Regions from separate parts of the Serinicoccus hydrothermalis genome, predicted to be linked through region 1. Evidence: predicted binding sites of a transcription regulator. Region 1 holds the regulator's gene; the other holds the start of a gene.
The links. Region 1 encodes LexA, which represses DNA repair genes until DNA is damaged. Its sites were predicted from a motif close to TCGAACANNTGTTCGA; they were not measured.
Positions count from the first base shown of each region.

Region 2: recA (recombinase RecA) is a predicted target of LexA. The motif match lies at 3,072-3,087, and genes of this name have one in related genera.

Region 1 is NZ_CP014989.1:1,066,944-1,074,124, reverse strand. It holds gene SGUI_RS04960 (patatin-like phospholipase family protein) at 1-666, shown strand, start outside; gene SGUI_RS04955 (response regulator transcription factor) at 738-1,466, shown strand; gene SGUI_RS04950 (sensor histidine kinase) at 1,469-2,956, shown strand; gene SGUI_RS04945 (Sir2 family NAD-dependent protein deacetylase) at 2,953-3,843, shown strand; gene SGUI_RS04940 (PRC-barrel domain-containing protein) at 3,888-4,220, shown strand; gene lexA (transcriptional repressor LexA) at 4,324-5,043, opposite strand; gene SGUI_RS04930 (LysM peptidoglycan-binding domain-containing protein) at 5,311-5,718, shown strand; gene SGUI_RS04925 (hypothetical protein) at 5,722-6,258, opposite strand; gene SGUI_RS04920 (glycoside hydrolase family 65 protein) at 6,295-7,181, opposite strand, start outside.
Region 2 is NZ_CP014989.1:3,440,120-3,447,300, forward strand. It holds gene SGUI_RS16090 (aspartate-semialdehyde dehydrogenase) at 1-477, opposite strand, end outside; gene SGUI_RS16095 (aspartate kinase) at 483-1,754, opposite strand; gene SGUI_RS16100 (NYN domain-containing protein) at 1,934-3,034, shown strand; gene recA (recombinase RecA) at 3,337-4,359, shown strand; gene SGUI_RS16110 (regulatory protein RecX) at 4,359-4,958, shown strand; gene SGUI_RS16115 (S41 family peptidase) at 5,044-7,181, opposite strand, start outside.

The DNA.
Region 1 (7,181 bases):
TGCGCATACCCGCCCTTCTTGGGCCCGCTCGAGCTCGACGGTGCCGACCTCGGTCTCACCGGTGGTTCCGCCGAGCCGGACGAGCCGGAGGAGGTCCGCGCCGCGATCCGGCGCCGGATCCAGCTCGTGGACGGCGGGGTCTACGACAACCTGGCCCTGGAACCGGTCTGGACCGACCACGCGACGGTGCTGGTCAGCGACGGGGGAGCGGTCTTCCGCGGGCAGGCCGCCGGGTCGGTGCTCGCCCGGCTGTGGCGGCTGCTGTCCATCGCCTCGAGCGGCGGCCAGACGGCGCGGCTGCGCTGGCTGCGCGCGAGCTTCGCGGCAGGCACGGTGGCCGGCGCGACGTGGTCGCTGGAGTCGCCCGCCGACCTGCGTCGCGGCACCGGTGCCCCGTCCGGCCCGGTGCTCGACGGGTATGCCCCGGAGGTGCTCGGGGCGATCCACCGGGTGCGCACGGACCTGGACGCCTTCAGCGCGCAGGAGCAGATGGTGCTGTGCCGGTACGGCTACCTCGTGGCCGACGCCTCGATCCGTCGGCACAGCCCCCAGGCGATCCGCCTCGACGCCCCGCTGCGACCGCCGCACCCGCAGGTCGCCGCTGCCTCGGACGTCATGACCGCGCTGCGGGACTCCGGCCGCATCACCGCCCTCGGGCGACGGTGAGGACGAGGTCGCACAGCGGACGCACAGCCGGCACCTAGACGACGCACGGGGTGGCAGGGTGTGATGGCACCATGAAGCCCGCCCCGACCCTCGCCCGCCTCGACGGGACACCCGTGCGGGTCCTCGTCGTCGACGACGAGGAGCACCTGACCGAGCTGCTGTCGATGGCCCTGCGCTACGAGGGCTGGGAGGTGCGGACCGCCGGCACCGGGATGGACGCGGTGCGCGTCGCCCGCGAGCTGGCCCCCGACGCCGTGGTGCTCGACATGATGCTGCCCGACTTCGACGGCCTGGAGGTGCTGCGGCGGATGCGGGCGGTCGAGCCCGACGTCCCCGTGCTCTTCCTCACGGCCAAGGACGCCGTGGAGGACCGGGTGGCCGGTCTGACGGCCGGGGGCGACGACTACGTCACGAAGCCGTTCAGCCTCGAGGAGGTGGTCGCGCGGGTGCGCGCGCTCATCCGGCGCACCGCCGTCGTCGCCCAGGAGCCCAGCTCGGTGCTCGCCGTCGGGGATCTCACCCTCGACGAGGACAGCCACGAGGTCGTCCGGGCCGGGACCGAGATCTCGCTGACGGCCACCGAGTTCGAGCTGCTGCGCTTCCTCATGCGCAACCCGCGCCGGGTGCTGTCCAAGGCGCAGATCCTGGACCGGGTGTGGAACTACGACTTCGGCGGGCAGGCCAACATCGTCGAGCTCTACATCTCCTACCTGCGCAAGAAGATCGACCACGACCGCGAGCCGATGATCCACACCATGCGGGGCGCCGGCTACGTCCTCAAGCCGGCCGCGGGCTCCTGACGGTGGCGGGTCGCAGCAGGTCCCTGCGCGCGAAGATCGTCACCTCCGTGGTGGCGATCTTCGCCTGCGTGCTGCTGCTCTCCGGCGTCGCCACGGTCCTGGCGCTGCGGCATACCCTCATCGGCCAGCTCGACGAGGACCTGCGCCTGTCCAGCGAGCGGGTCGGCGGCCAGGTCGAGGGCGGCTTCGAGCAGCCGCCCCTGGGCGGACCGGGCGAGGACCTGCGCGGCCCCGGCCGTCCCCCGGGCGGGGGCGACCGCTCGCTCACCGTGGTCCGGGAGGGCGACCAGGTGGTCGTCAACTCCGTGGTCACGACGGACAACGAGTTCGGGTCGCTGGACGAGGCGCAGCTGACCGTGCTCACCGAGGCGGCGCAGGAGGCCGAGGCCGCCGCGGCGGGGGCCGAGCCGTTCTCCGTGGACCTGGGCGCCGGGGTGGGGGACTATCGGGTGGTGGTGGACCAGAGCCCGGACGGCAGCACGACCCTGATCACCGGTCTGCCCCTGGCCGGGGTCACGGACACGACCCGGCAGGCCGTGGCCATCCTCGTGCCGGCGGCGCTGCTCTCCCTGCTCGCGGCGGGCGCGGGGTCGGCGTGGCTGGTGCGGCGCGACCTCGCGCCCCTGGACCGGGTGGCGGCCACCGCGCGCCGGGTCTCCCAGCAGCGGCTGGAGCGCGGCGAGGTGGCGGTCGCGGACCGGGTGGCGGCGGCGGACACCGATCCCGGGACCGAGGTGGGCCAGGTCGGGCAGGCGCTCAACGAGCTGCTGGAGACGATGGAGTCGGCCCTGTCGGTGCGCCACGCCAGCGAGCAGCGTGTCCGGCAGTTCGTCGCCGACGCCTCGCACGAGCTGCGGACCCCGCTCGCCTCGATCCGGGGGTATGCCGAGCTCTCCCGGCGCGAGAGCGAGCCGGTCCCCGCCGGCGTCCGGCACGCCCTGGACCGGGTGGAGGCCGAGTCGCTGCGGATGCAGGGGCTCGTCGAGGACCTGCTGCTGCTCGCCCGCCTGGACGCCGGGCGCCCGCTGGAGCGGGCGCGGGTGGACCTGACCCTGGTCTGCCTGGACACGGTGAGCGACGCCCGCGCCGCCGGGCAGGACCACACCTGGGTGCTCGACCTGCCGGAGGAGCCGGTGGAGCTGGTCGGCGACGAGGCCCGGCTGCGGCAGGTGCTGGTCAACCTGCTCGCCAACGCCCGGACCCACACCCCGCCCGGGACGACCGTCACCACCGGGCTGCGGACCGTGGGCGAGGAGGTGGAGGTGGTCGTCGCGGACGACGGGCCGGGCATACCGGAGCAGCTGCAGGAGACCGTCTTCGAGCGCTTCGCCCGGGGCGAGACCTCGCGGTCGCGCGCCGCGGGCAGCACCGGGCTCGGCCTCTCCATCGTCGCCGCCGTGGCACGGGCCCACGGCGGCCGGGTCGAGGTCGACTCCCGGCCTGGCCGCACCCGTTTCGTGCTGACGCTGCCTCGGAAGGGATCGCCATGAGCGCGGTCGGCCCGCTCGACGCAGCGCTGACCGTGCCCGCCCCGGCGGTGGTGGAGCCGGGGGCGTATGCCCGGCTCCGGGAGCTCGTGGCGGGTGGGGGTGCGGTGGCGCTCACCGGGGCGGGGATGTCGACGGCCAGCGGCATCCCGGACTACCGGGGGCCGGACGGCACCCGGCGGGTCCAGCCGATGCAGCACGGCGAGTTCGTCGGCTCCGCCGCCGCCCGGCAGCGCTACTGGGCGCGGGCCTACGTCGGCTGGACGCGCTTCGCCTCCGCCCGGCCCAACCCCGCCCACCGTGCCGTCGCCGACCTGGAGCGGCTGGGCCTGGTCCGCCACGTCATCACGCAGAACGTCGACGGGCTGCACCAGCAGGCGGGGAGCCACCGGGTGCTCGAGTTGCACGGCACGCTGGACCGCGTGGTCTGCCTGGACTGCGGGGAGGTGACGACGCGGGACCAGGTGCAGGAGTGGCTCGCCGACGCCAACCCCGGCTTCCTGGTCGCGGTGGACGCCACCTCGCCGGTCCGGCCGGACGGCGACGTCGCGCTGCCCGAGGCCCAGGTGCAGGCCTTCCGGCCCCCGCTGTGCCTCGTCTGCGGACGCGACCGGCTCAAGCCGGACGTCGTCTTCTTCGGGGGGTCGGTGGACAAGGGCGTCGTCGAGCGGGCCTACACCTTCGTGGAGCAGGCCCGGGTCCTGCTGGTGCTCGGCTCCTCGCTGCAGGTGATGAGCGGCTACCGGTTCGTGCGGCGGGCGGCGCGCGAGGGCATACCCGTCGCCGTCGTCACCCGGGGTGGCACACGCGGGGACGCCGAGACGACCGTGGGTGTCGACGCGCTCGTGGGGGACGTGCTTCCCGCGCTGGTCGCGGACCTGCGTGGTTAAGTGGGGGAGGACGGCCCGCCCGGGCCGCGTGCGAGGAGGTCGCTGTGGTCACCTACGAGCAGCTGGGTGAGATGTACGACGCCGAGGTCGTCGACCAGGACGGGCACAAGGTCGGCGGGATGGACCAGGTCTATCTCGACAACGGGACGGGCAACCCCGCGTGGGTGTCGATCCGGGCCGGCTGGTTCGGGGGCCGGAAGATCCTGTGCCCGGTGTCGAACGCCACGATCCAGGGGGGCCGGATCCAGGTGCCCTACCCCCTCGCCATGATCAAGGACGCACCGGACATCCCGTGCGACGGTCACCTGACCGAGGACGAGGAGGAGCAGCTCTACGACTACTACTCCGTGGACCAGGGGCCTGCGCCCTCGGCCTGAGCGGGAGTCGCGGCGCCGGCCCCCGGAGAGGATGGAGGGGCCGGGGACCGACGCCGCGGTCGGTGGGGGCGCGTGCCGCGCCCGGCATGGGGACGGACCGGGGTCAGACCCGGCGCAGGACCGCCGTGACCTTGCCCAGGATGACCGCGTGGTCGCCGTCGATCGGCTCGTAGGCGGGGTTGTGGGGGATGAGCCAGGTCTTGCCGTCGCGGTGGCGGTAGGTCTTGACCGTGGCCTCGTTGTCGAGCATGGCGGCGACGATCTCGCCGTTGACGGCCGTGGGCTGGCGCCGGACGACGACCCAGTCGCCGTCGCAGATGGCGGCGTCGATCATCGAGTCGCCGACGACCTTGAGCAGGAACAGCTCGCCGTCACCGACGATCTGGCGGGGGAGGGGGAAGACGTCCTCCACGGCCTCCTCGGCCAGGATCGGGCCACCGGCCGCGATCCGGCCCACCATGGGGACGTAGGAGGGCTGCGGCCGGGAGTCGCCGATGCCCGTCTCGTCGTGCACCTGGTCGGGGGCGCCGCCGGCCTCGGCGTCGCCGCGCCGGTAGCCGGAGCCCTCGCTGCCGGGGTGCACGACCTCGATCGCCCGCGGGCGGTGCGGGTCGCGGCGCAGGTAGCCCTTGCGCTCGAGCATCTTGAGCTGGTGGGCGACCGAGCTCGGTGAGGTGAGACCGACCGCGTCGCCGATCTCGCGCAGGCTCGGCGGGTAGCCGCGGTGGTCGACCGAGTCGCGGATGACGTCGAGGACGCGCCGCTGCCGGTTGGTCAGCCCGGCGCCGCCGTCGCGATCCGGCATCTCGTGAATCGTGGCCATGGTCTCCATCCCCTCGTGCGGGTCCCAACCCTCGTCCCGTCCGCGGCCTCCGCGCTGCGGACTTGTGGGCATCATGCCTGGTCAGAGGGTATGTCAGTGGTGGGTGCTTGAGTTTCTGACATGAACACAGACTACGCCGGGCCCAGGACGAAGGCAAACACCTGTTCGGTCCGCGTGTCGACAGAGTCCGACGTGTGTGCTATCAATAGGACAGACGTGCGATCGGACGTATGTCCGTCCCGCACCGCCACGAGGAAGGTGAAGAGCATGAGCACCGCCATCGCGCACGACATCCTGAGTCCCCTCCCGGTCACCGCCCCCCGCGAGGTCACCCGCCGGCACCTGCGGCTGGTGCCGACGCCGACGCCGGGTATGCCTGTCGCCCGGGCCACCCCGGCGCGGGCCCTGCGGCTGACGCGTCGTGGGCGGCTGGCGCTGACCACCACGACGAGCATCGTCGTCGCACTGGTGGCGTGGTCCATGCTCGGCCTGCTCGGTCCGGCGGACGCCACGTCCTCCGTCGTGGTGGAGCGGGGCACCACGCTGTCGCAGATCGCGGCGCAGGAGCTGCCCGACGTCCCGCTGAGTCAGGCCGTCACGAGCATCCAGCGGGCCAACAGCCTCAGCACCACCTCGGTGGCGGCCGGTCAGGAGCTCGTCATCCCCGGACGCTGAGCGTCAGGCCTGGTGGACGGCGTCCCAGACGACGCCGAGCTGGTCGGTGGGGATGAAGTAGCCGGACAGGTGCGGGTCGAACATCAGGCCCGCGATCTCGGCCTCCTGGTAGGCCTCGGCAGTGTCCACGAGCTCCTGGGGGGACAGGGCGATCGCCCGGAGGTCCTCCTCGGGGGCGACCATCTCGTTCTGCACCGCGAAGTGCCGGGCACGCTCGGCGCTGGTGTAGGTGAGGAGCATGAGCTGCCCGTCGATCTTGGCCGCGGCGGGTGACTCCATCCCCGGGTCGCCCACCGCGATGAACCACCAGTAGGGCAGGTCCATGGTGGCCCGCCACAGGTCGGCCATGCCCTCGTGGTCCTCCGGCCCGGCGACGCGGGCGGCCAGCACGTCGGTCTCGGTCTCCTCCGGCTCGGCCAGCTGACCGAGCCGGGTCGTCACCGGGGCCCCGTCCACGGCGGCGGCCGGTCGTTCACCCTGGTAGATCGACTCCGAGGGTCGATCCTCGCCCTGGAAGGGCATGTCGGTCGGGTCAGTCATCCCGACAGTCGACCACAGCACGCCACGCAGGGCCAATCACAACGCCTCGCGGGGAGGGGAGGCGGTGGACTCCCACTCCTCCTCCGGCCAGCTGTGCGGGACCACCGCCGCGGGGCGTGCGGGACCGTCCGGGGACCGGTCGGTGGGGATGCTGGCGGTGCCGGCGTGCGCGCTCGGCGAGCCTGCCAGTCGTGGGCCCTGGTCCGCGAGCGGGACGGTGACCTCGTCCCCGTCGACGTGGACCTGCTCGCCGCGGACCTGGAGGCTGACCGGCTCCCCGACCTCGACCGCCAGCCGCACCTGTTCCGGCTCCACCGTGATCCGCACCCGGGAGCCGTGCCAGCGCATCCTCCAGGTGAGCCCCGGCCAGCCCTGGGGCAGCCGAGGGTCCAGGGTGAGGATGCCGCCGTGGTCCCGCATCCCCCCGAAACCGGCCACCAGTGCGCTCCACACGCCACCGGTCGAGGCGACGTGCACCCCGTCGCTGGCGTTGCCGTGACGGTCGGCGAGGTCGACGAACAGACCGGCGTAGAAGTAGCGCAGGGCGAGCTCGTGGTAGCCGACCTCCGCCGCCACGATCGACTGCACCACGGCCGACAGCGTCGAGTCCCCGGTGGTGATGGGGTCGTAGTAGGCGAAGTCCGCGAGCTTCTCCTCGGCGGAGAAGGCGTTGCCCGCGAGATAGAGGGCCAGGACGACGTCGGCCTGCTTGAGCACCTGGTAGCGGTAGATGACCAGCGGGTGGTAGTTGAGCAGCAGCGGCCGCTTGTCCGGGGGCGTGGCGTCCAGGTCCCACACCTCGCGCTCCAGGAAGTGGCTGTCCTGCGGGTGGACCCCCACCTCATCGTCGAACGGGATGTGCATCCCGTCGGCCGCCCGGGACCAGGCCTCCACCTCGTGGTCGGCGAGGTCGAGGCGCGTCA
Region 2 (7,181 bases), 1.2 Mb from region 1:
GCAGTTGGGGTTGGCGACGATGCGCTTCCCGCCCTCGGCCAGCGCGAGCGCCAGGTCGTCGGGGTTGACCTCGCTCACCACCAGCGGCACGGCGTCGTCCATCCGCCAGGCGGAGGAGTTGTCGACCACGACCGCGCCGGCCTCGGCGAAGCGCGGCGCGTGCTCCTTGCTGGCGCCGCCCCCGGCGGAGAAGAGGGCGACGTCGATGCCCGAGAGGTCGGCGGTCGCGACGTCCTCGACCTCGATGTCGCGGGCCACGTCATACCCCGGCGCGCCGGCGGCGGACCCCGCCCAGGCCAGGGTCGTGCCCGCGGAGCGGGCGGAGGCGAGGTAGCGCACGGAGGCGACCGGGAAGTCGCGCTCGGCGAGCAGCCGGCGCATGACGGCACCGACCTGGCCGGTCGCCCCGACGATCGCGACGTGCAGCCGCCGCCCGTCCTGCGCGCCGGTGTCCTGACGCTGCTGCGCCTCGGTCATGGTGCTCACCGTCCCGTCCCGCCGTAGACCACGGCCTCTTCCTCGGCGTCCAGGTCGAAGGCGGTATGCACCGAGCGCACCGCCTCCTGCAGGTCGCTCTGGTCGCAGATCACCGAGATCCGGATCTCGGAGGTGCTGATCATCTCGATGTTGACCCCGGCGTCGGCGAGGGCGGAGAAGAGCCGGCTCGCGACCGAGGGGTTGGAGCGCATGCCCGCCCCCACGAGGGAGAGCTTGCCGACGTGGCTGGTCCAGAGCACGTCGGCGAAGCCCATCTGCTCCTGCAGGCCGCGCACCGCGGCGACCGCGGTCTGGCCGTCGCTCTCGGGGAGGGTGAAGGAGATGTCGGAGGTCTCGGCGTCGGTCGTCGAGACGTTCTGCACGATCATGTCGATCGACACCCCGGCCTGGGAGACGGCGCCGATGACGGCGGCCGCGGCGCCGGGCCGGTCCGGGATGCCGACGGCGGTGATCTTGCCCAGGGACGTGTCGTGCGCGATGCCGGAGATGATCGGCTCTTCCATGGTGTCCTCCGTGAGGGGTCGCCCGACCAGGATCCAGGTGCCTTCCTGGTCGGAGAAGCTGCTGCGGACGTGCAGGGGCACCTGGAAGCGGCGGGCGTACTCCACCGCGCGCAGGTGCAGGATCTTGGCGCCGTGCGCCGCCATCTCGAGGGTCTCCTCGATGGTGATGCGGGTGACGCGCCGGGCGCTGGGGACGATGCGCGGGTCGGCGGTGTAGAGCCCGTCGACGTCGGTGTAGATCTCGCACACGTCGGCGTGGAGGGCCGCCGCGAGCGCGACCGCGGTGGTGTCCGAGCCGCCCCGGCCCAGGGTGGTGATGTCGTCGTCGGTGGAGATCCCCTGGAAGCCGGCGACGATCGCCACGGCGCCGTCCTCGAGGGTGCGGCGCACCCGGTCCGGCTGCACGTCGAGCAGCCGGGCGCGGCCGTGGGCGGTGTCCGTGCGCATCCCCGCCTGGGCGCCGGTGTAGCTGCGGGCCGGCACGCCGAGCTGCTCGATCGCCATGGCCAGCAGCGCCATCGAGATGCGCTCGCCGGCCGAGAGGAGCATGTCCATCTCGCGCTGCGGGGGAGCGCCGGTGGCGATCTGTCCGGCGAGGTCGAGCAGGTCGTCGGTCGTGTCTCCCATGGCGGAGACGACGACGGCGACCCGGTCGCCCGCCCGGTGGGCGGCGACGACGCGCTGGGCGACGCGGCGCATCGCCTCGGCGTCGGCGACCGAGGAGCCGCCGAACTTCATCACGAGCAGAGCCATGGAACTTCCTGTGCAGGGGTATGCGAGTACCTGGGAGGCCGGACGGCGGCGTCCCGACCTCGTGGGTCCGAGGAGCAAGTCTAGGGGGCGCGCTCCTGTGCCCTTGACGCCGGGGAATCCGCACAGTGCAGAGCGTCCGGTGTGGTTGCGCGCCGGGCCCACGGCATACCCTCGGGGCCATGGATGACGAGGACCGGATCGCGCTGCTCATCGACTACGAGAACCTCGCGCTCGGGTCGCGCGACCACCTGGGCGTCCCCTTCGACCTGCGTCCGGTGGCGGACGCGCTGGCCGAGCGTGGCCGGGTGGTGACGCGGCGGGCGTACGCCGACTGGTCCTACTTCGACGAGGACCGCCGGATGCTCACCCGCAACCACGTCGAGCTCATCGAGATGACGCAGCGCATGGGCGCCTCGCGCAAGAACGCCGCGGACATCAAGATGGCGGTCGACGCGGTCGAGACGGCCTACGAACGTGACTACATCACCACCTTCGCGATCTGCACCGGGGACAGCGACTTCACCCCGCTGGTGCACAAGCTGCGCGAGCTCAACAAGCGGGTCATCGGCTTCGGGGTCCGCGACTCGACCTCGACGATGCTGCCGCCGGCCTGCGACGAGTTCCTCTACTACGACGACCTCGACGGGGTCGTCCCCGCCGGCGCCGAGGACACCTCCTCGCGCGGATCGGGGCGCAAGGGCCGAGGCCGCGGGTCCTCGGCCAAGGGCGGCGGGAGCTCCGCGCCGACGCAGGAGCCGGAGCCGACCGAGGACGCGGACGACGGGGGCGAGGACGCGACCGACGACAGCGCCCCCGACCTGGCATCGCTCGTCGCGCAGACCGTGTCCGGGCTGCAGCGCAGCAGCGGGGGAGCGGTCACCGCGTCGGTCCTCAAGCGGACGCTGGTGCGCAAGGACTCGACCTTCTCCGAGGCGGCCTACGGATTCCGTGCCTTCGGCGAGCTGCTGGAGCACCTCTCCGGTCGCGGCATCATCGACCTCAGCGCCGGCCCCGCCAAGGGGGACCCGGAGGTCACGCTCCCCGAGGAGGGCGGCCGCCCGGAGGCCTTCGCGCTGCTGCGGCAGACCGTGAGCGAGCTCGACGACGGCGGCGGCGTCGCGCTCTCCGGGCTCAAGGACCAGCTGCGCACCCGGCGCGAGGGCTTCTCCGAGAAGCCGCTCGGCTACGGCTCCTTCCTGCAGTTCGCCAAGGGGGCGGACGCCGCCGGCCTGGTGCAGCTGCGGCGCAAGGGCTCCGGGTATGTCGTGAGCGCCCCCTGAGGGCGCCCGGCGACACGCCAGGAGGTCCTGCTCGGACTCGTACAGGTTTTCGATTATCGTCGTCCACATGGTGCCGCCGCCGGCACGGTCGTCCACAGATCTTCTGTGGAGGCCGGGGTATGTCGGTGGGGGCCCCTAGCGTCTGACGCAGACGCAGGATCACCCGCCCGGGTGGCCCTCGCCGTCGGTCGAAGGTAGGCGCGCCCGCCACGAGACGAAGGAGCAGGCACATGCCGCAGGCAAGCAAGACCACCGGGGCGACCGGGGTCAACAACGACAGGCTCAGGGCCCTCGACACGGTCATGGCCCAGATCGAGAAGCAGCACGGCAAGGGCTCGGTGATGCGCCTCGGCGACGAGGACCGCCCGCCGGTGCAGGTCATCCCGACCGGTGCCATCGCGCTGGACGTCGCGCTCGGCGTCGGCGGTCTGCCCCGCGGTCGCGTGGTGGAGATCTACGGCCCGGAGAGCAGCGGCAAGACCACGGTCGCGCTGCACGCCGTGGCCAACGCGCAGAAGGGCGGCGGGATCGCCGCCTTCATCGACGCCGAGCACGCGCTCGACCCGGAGTACGCCAAGAAGCTGGGCGTCGACACCGACGCGCTGCTCGTGAGCCAGCCGGACACCGGCGAGCAGGCGCTGGAGATCGCGGACATGCTCATCCGCTCCGGCGCCCTGGACATCATCGTCATCGACTCGGTCGCGGCGCTGGTGCCCCGCGCCGAGATCGAGGGCGAGATGGGCGACAGCCACGTGGGTCTGCAGGCCCGGCTCATGAGCCAGGCGCTGCGCAAGATCACCGGTGCGCTCAACTCGACCGGCACCACCGCGATCTTCATCAACCAGCTGCGGGAGAAGATCGGCGTGATGTTCGGCTCGCCGGAGACCACGACCGGTGGCAAGGCGCTGAAGTTCTACGCCTCGGTGCGGATCGACGTGCGCCGGATCGAGACCCTCAAGGACGGCACCGACGCGGTCGGCAACCGGACCCGGGCCAAGATCGTCAAGAACAAGGTGTCCCCGCCGTTCAAGCAGGCCGAGTTCGACATCCTCTACGGCCACGGCATCTCCCGCGAGGGAGGGCTGATCGACATGGGTGTCGAGCACGGCTTCGTGCGCAAGTCCGGCGCCTGGTACACCTACGAGGGCGAGCAGATGGGCCAGGGCAAGGAGAACGCCCGGCAGTTCCTCAAGGACAACCCGGACATCGCCGACACCATCGACCGCAACATCAAGACCAAGCTCGGCATCGGTGCCCCGAAGCAGACGGAGGACCTCCCGGACGGGGTGGACCCGGTCACGGGTGAGGTCTCGGTCGACTTCTGATGGCCGGCGCAGACAGGCTGTCTGCGGCTCGCGAGGCGCTGGCGGCGGCCGAGGCCTCCGCCAGTGCCTCCGGTCTCCGTCCCGCCGACGCGACCAGTGTCCGGAGCAGCACCGAGCCGGACCCGCACGCCGTCGCCCGCAAGATCGTCCTGCGACAGCTGGCGATGGGCCCGCGCACCCGGCGCCAGCTCGAGGACAAGCTCGCCGACCGCGACTGCGACCCCCAGGTGGCTGCCCGCGTCCTGGACCGGATGGCCGAGGTGGGGCTGGTCGACGACGAGGCCTACGCCGAGATGTACGTCCGCTCCAAGCAGGAGACCAAGGGTCTGGCCGCCGGGGCGCTGCGCCAGGAGCTGCGCCGCAAGGGCGTCGCCGAGGAGGTCGTCGACAGCGCGCTCGACGACATCAACCCCGAGCACGAGCGGGAGCAGGCCCGCGCCCTCGTCAGGCGTCGGCTGCGCACCATGCAGGGTCTGGAGCGGGAGGTGCAGACCCGCCGGCTCGCGGGCTTCCTGGCCCGCAAGGGCTACAGCCCGGGTGTGTCCTACCAGGTCATCCGGGACGCCCTGGACGGTCTGCCCGAGCACCAGCGCGACTGAGCCGGCCGCCTCGCCCCCTCGCCGGGGCGCCGGCGAGGGGGGAGGACCTAGGCGGGTGCCTGGGCCGGTTGTCCGGGGACCGCGGTCAGCCCCGCACCTTCGGCTCGGGCAGCTCCGGCGGCGCGGCGGCCGGGGTCTGCGCCAGCTGGGCCAGTGCCTCCTCGATGGCGCGGTCCAGCTGCCGGTCCCGGTCGTGCGCCGTGTCGGCGGGGGAGTGGACCACCTCGATGTCCGGGTCGACACCGTGGTTCTCCACACCGAAGCCCTTGCCCTCGAGCCAGAAGGCATACCGCGGCTGGGTGATCGCCGTCCCGTCGACGAGGTCGAAGCGGCCGTCGATGCCGACGACCCCGCCCCAGGTGCGGACCCCCACGACCGGGCCGAGGCCCATCGCCTGGGCACCGGCGTTGACGATGTCGCCGTCGGAGCCCGAGTGCTGGTTGGCGACGAGCACGACCGGCCCCCGCGGCGCCTGCTCGGGATAGCTGCCGACCGCCTCGTAGTAGCGCGCCGGGGCCCAGCCCACGACACGGGCCGCGAGCCGGGCCAGGACCAGCTGGCTGGTGTGCCCGCCCCGGTTGTAGCGGACGTCGACGACCAGTCCCTCCGCCCGGGTGGCGTGGTGCAGGTCGCGGTGCAGCTGCGCCCAGCCCACGCTCATCATGTCCGGGATGTGCACGTAGCCGAGCCGCCCGCCGGTCTTCTCCTCGACGTAGGCCCTCCGTGAGGCGACCCAGTCCTGGTAGCGCAGGACCTCCTCGTCACCGATCGGCACCACGACGACGCGCCGGTCCTGCCCGTCGCGGCGCAGGGTCAGCTGCACCGGCTTGTCCGCGGCACCGACGAGCAGCGGCGCGGGGCCGGCCGCCGGGTCGACCGGACGCCCGTCCACGGCCACGACGACATCGCCGACCTGCGCGCCGACCCCGGCCGCCTGCAGCGGGGATCGGGCGTTGGGGTCGCTGGACTCCCCGGGCAGGATCCGGTCGATGCGCCAGCCGTCGGCCTCGGGCGACAGGTCCGCGCCCAGCAGCCCCAGCCGCCGGTCCAGGTCGCCCGGCGGGTGCGGCGGCGTGACGTAGGCGTGCGAGGTGTTGAGCTCGCCCACGGTCTCCCAGAGCACGTCCTGGAGGTCGTCGTGGGTCGCCAGCCGCTCCACGAGCGGTCGCCAGCGCTGCGTCGTCGCCGCCCAGTCCACGCCGTCCATGTCCGCGCGCCAGAAGTGGTCGCGCATGATGCGGGCGTTCTCGTCGAACATCTGGTGCCACCGCACCCGCGGCTCCACCTCGACCCGCACCCGCTCGAGGTCCACCGACACCTTGTCGGCGCCGCCCTCGTCGCCGTCCTCGGGCTTGCGGTCGGCGGGCTGCACGTGCAGCGACTCCTTGTGGTGGACCACGGCACGCTCGCCGTCACCGGAGACCTGGTAGTCGTCCACGGCGTCGGCGACCGTGGTCAGCGTCCGCTTGGTGAAGCTGTAGAACTCCAGGCTGTCGGTCGCGGGCTCGCCCTCGACGCCCGAGCGCCGGGTGCCGAGCACGCCGGAGTCACCGGCGACGTGCACCCAGAGCACGCCGTCCTTGGCGGCCCGCAGGTCGCGATAGTCGGCCGAGGGCACCGGGAACGGCGTGATGCGCTGCTCGGCTCCCTCCGCGTCCAGGTCCGGGCTGGCCGGGGGAGCGGCCGCCTCGTCCGTGCTCTTGTCCTCGGCGTCGGTCGCCGCGTCGCCGCCGGGGCGCTTGTCCTCCTGCACCTCGCTGATCCGCCAGCCCTCCAGGCTCGGCCCGAAGGGCGGCGTCCGGTCGGCCGCGAGCGGGACGAGCCAGGGCCGGGTCGCCCCGGTGAAGCTCAGCGCGAACTCGTGCGCGTCGTAGGTCGGGTCGAAGGTCCGGTCGGACAGGAAGACCACGGCGGCGCCGTCACGGGTGAAGTCGGGGTCCCGGTCGTGGTAGCGGCCGCTGGTCAGGGCCACCGGCTCGCCCTCGGTCCGCACGTCCAGCAGCACGACCTGGTGGTGCTCGCCCTCGCCCGAGGTGGGCTGGCTCCAGACGAGGTAGCGGCTGTCCGGCGAGAAGCGCGGGGTGAGCGCCTCGCCCTGGCGAGAGCGACCGACCTCCCGCACGGCGCCGCTGCTCGCGTCCAGCACGCGCATCGCGCCGTCGTGGCTGACGGTCGCCACCCGCGACCCGTCGGGCGAGGCGGCCAGGTGCAGCACCCGGCCCA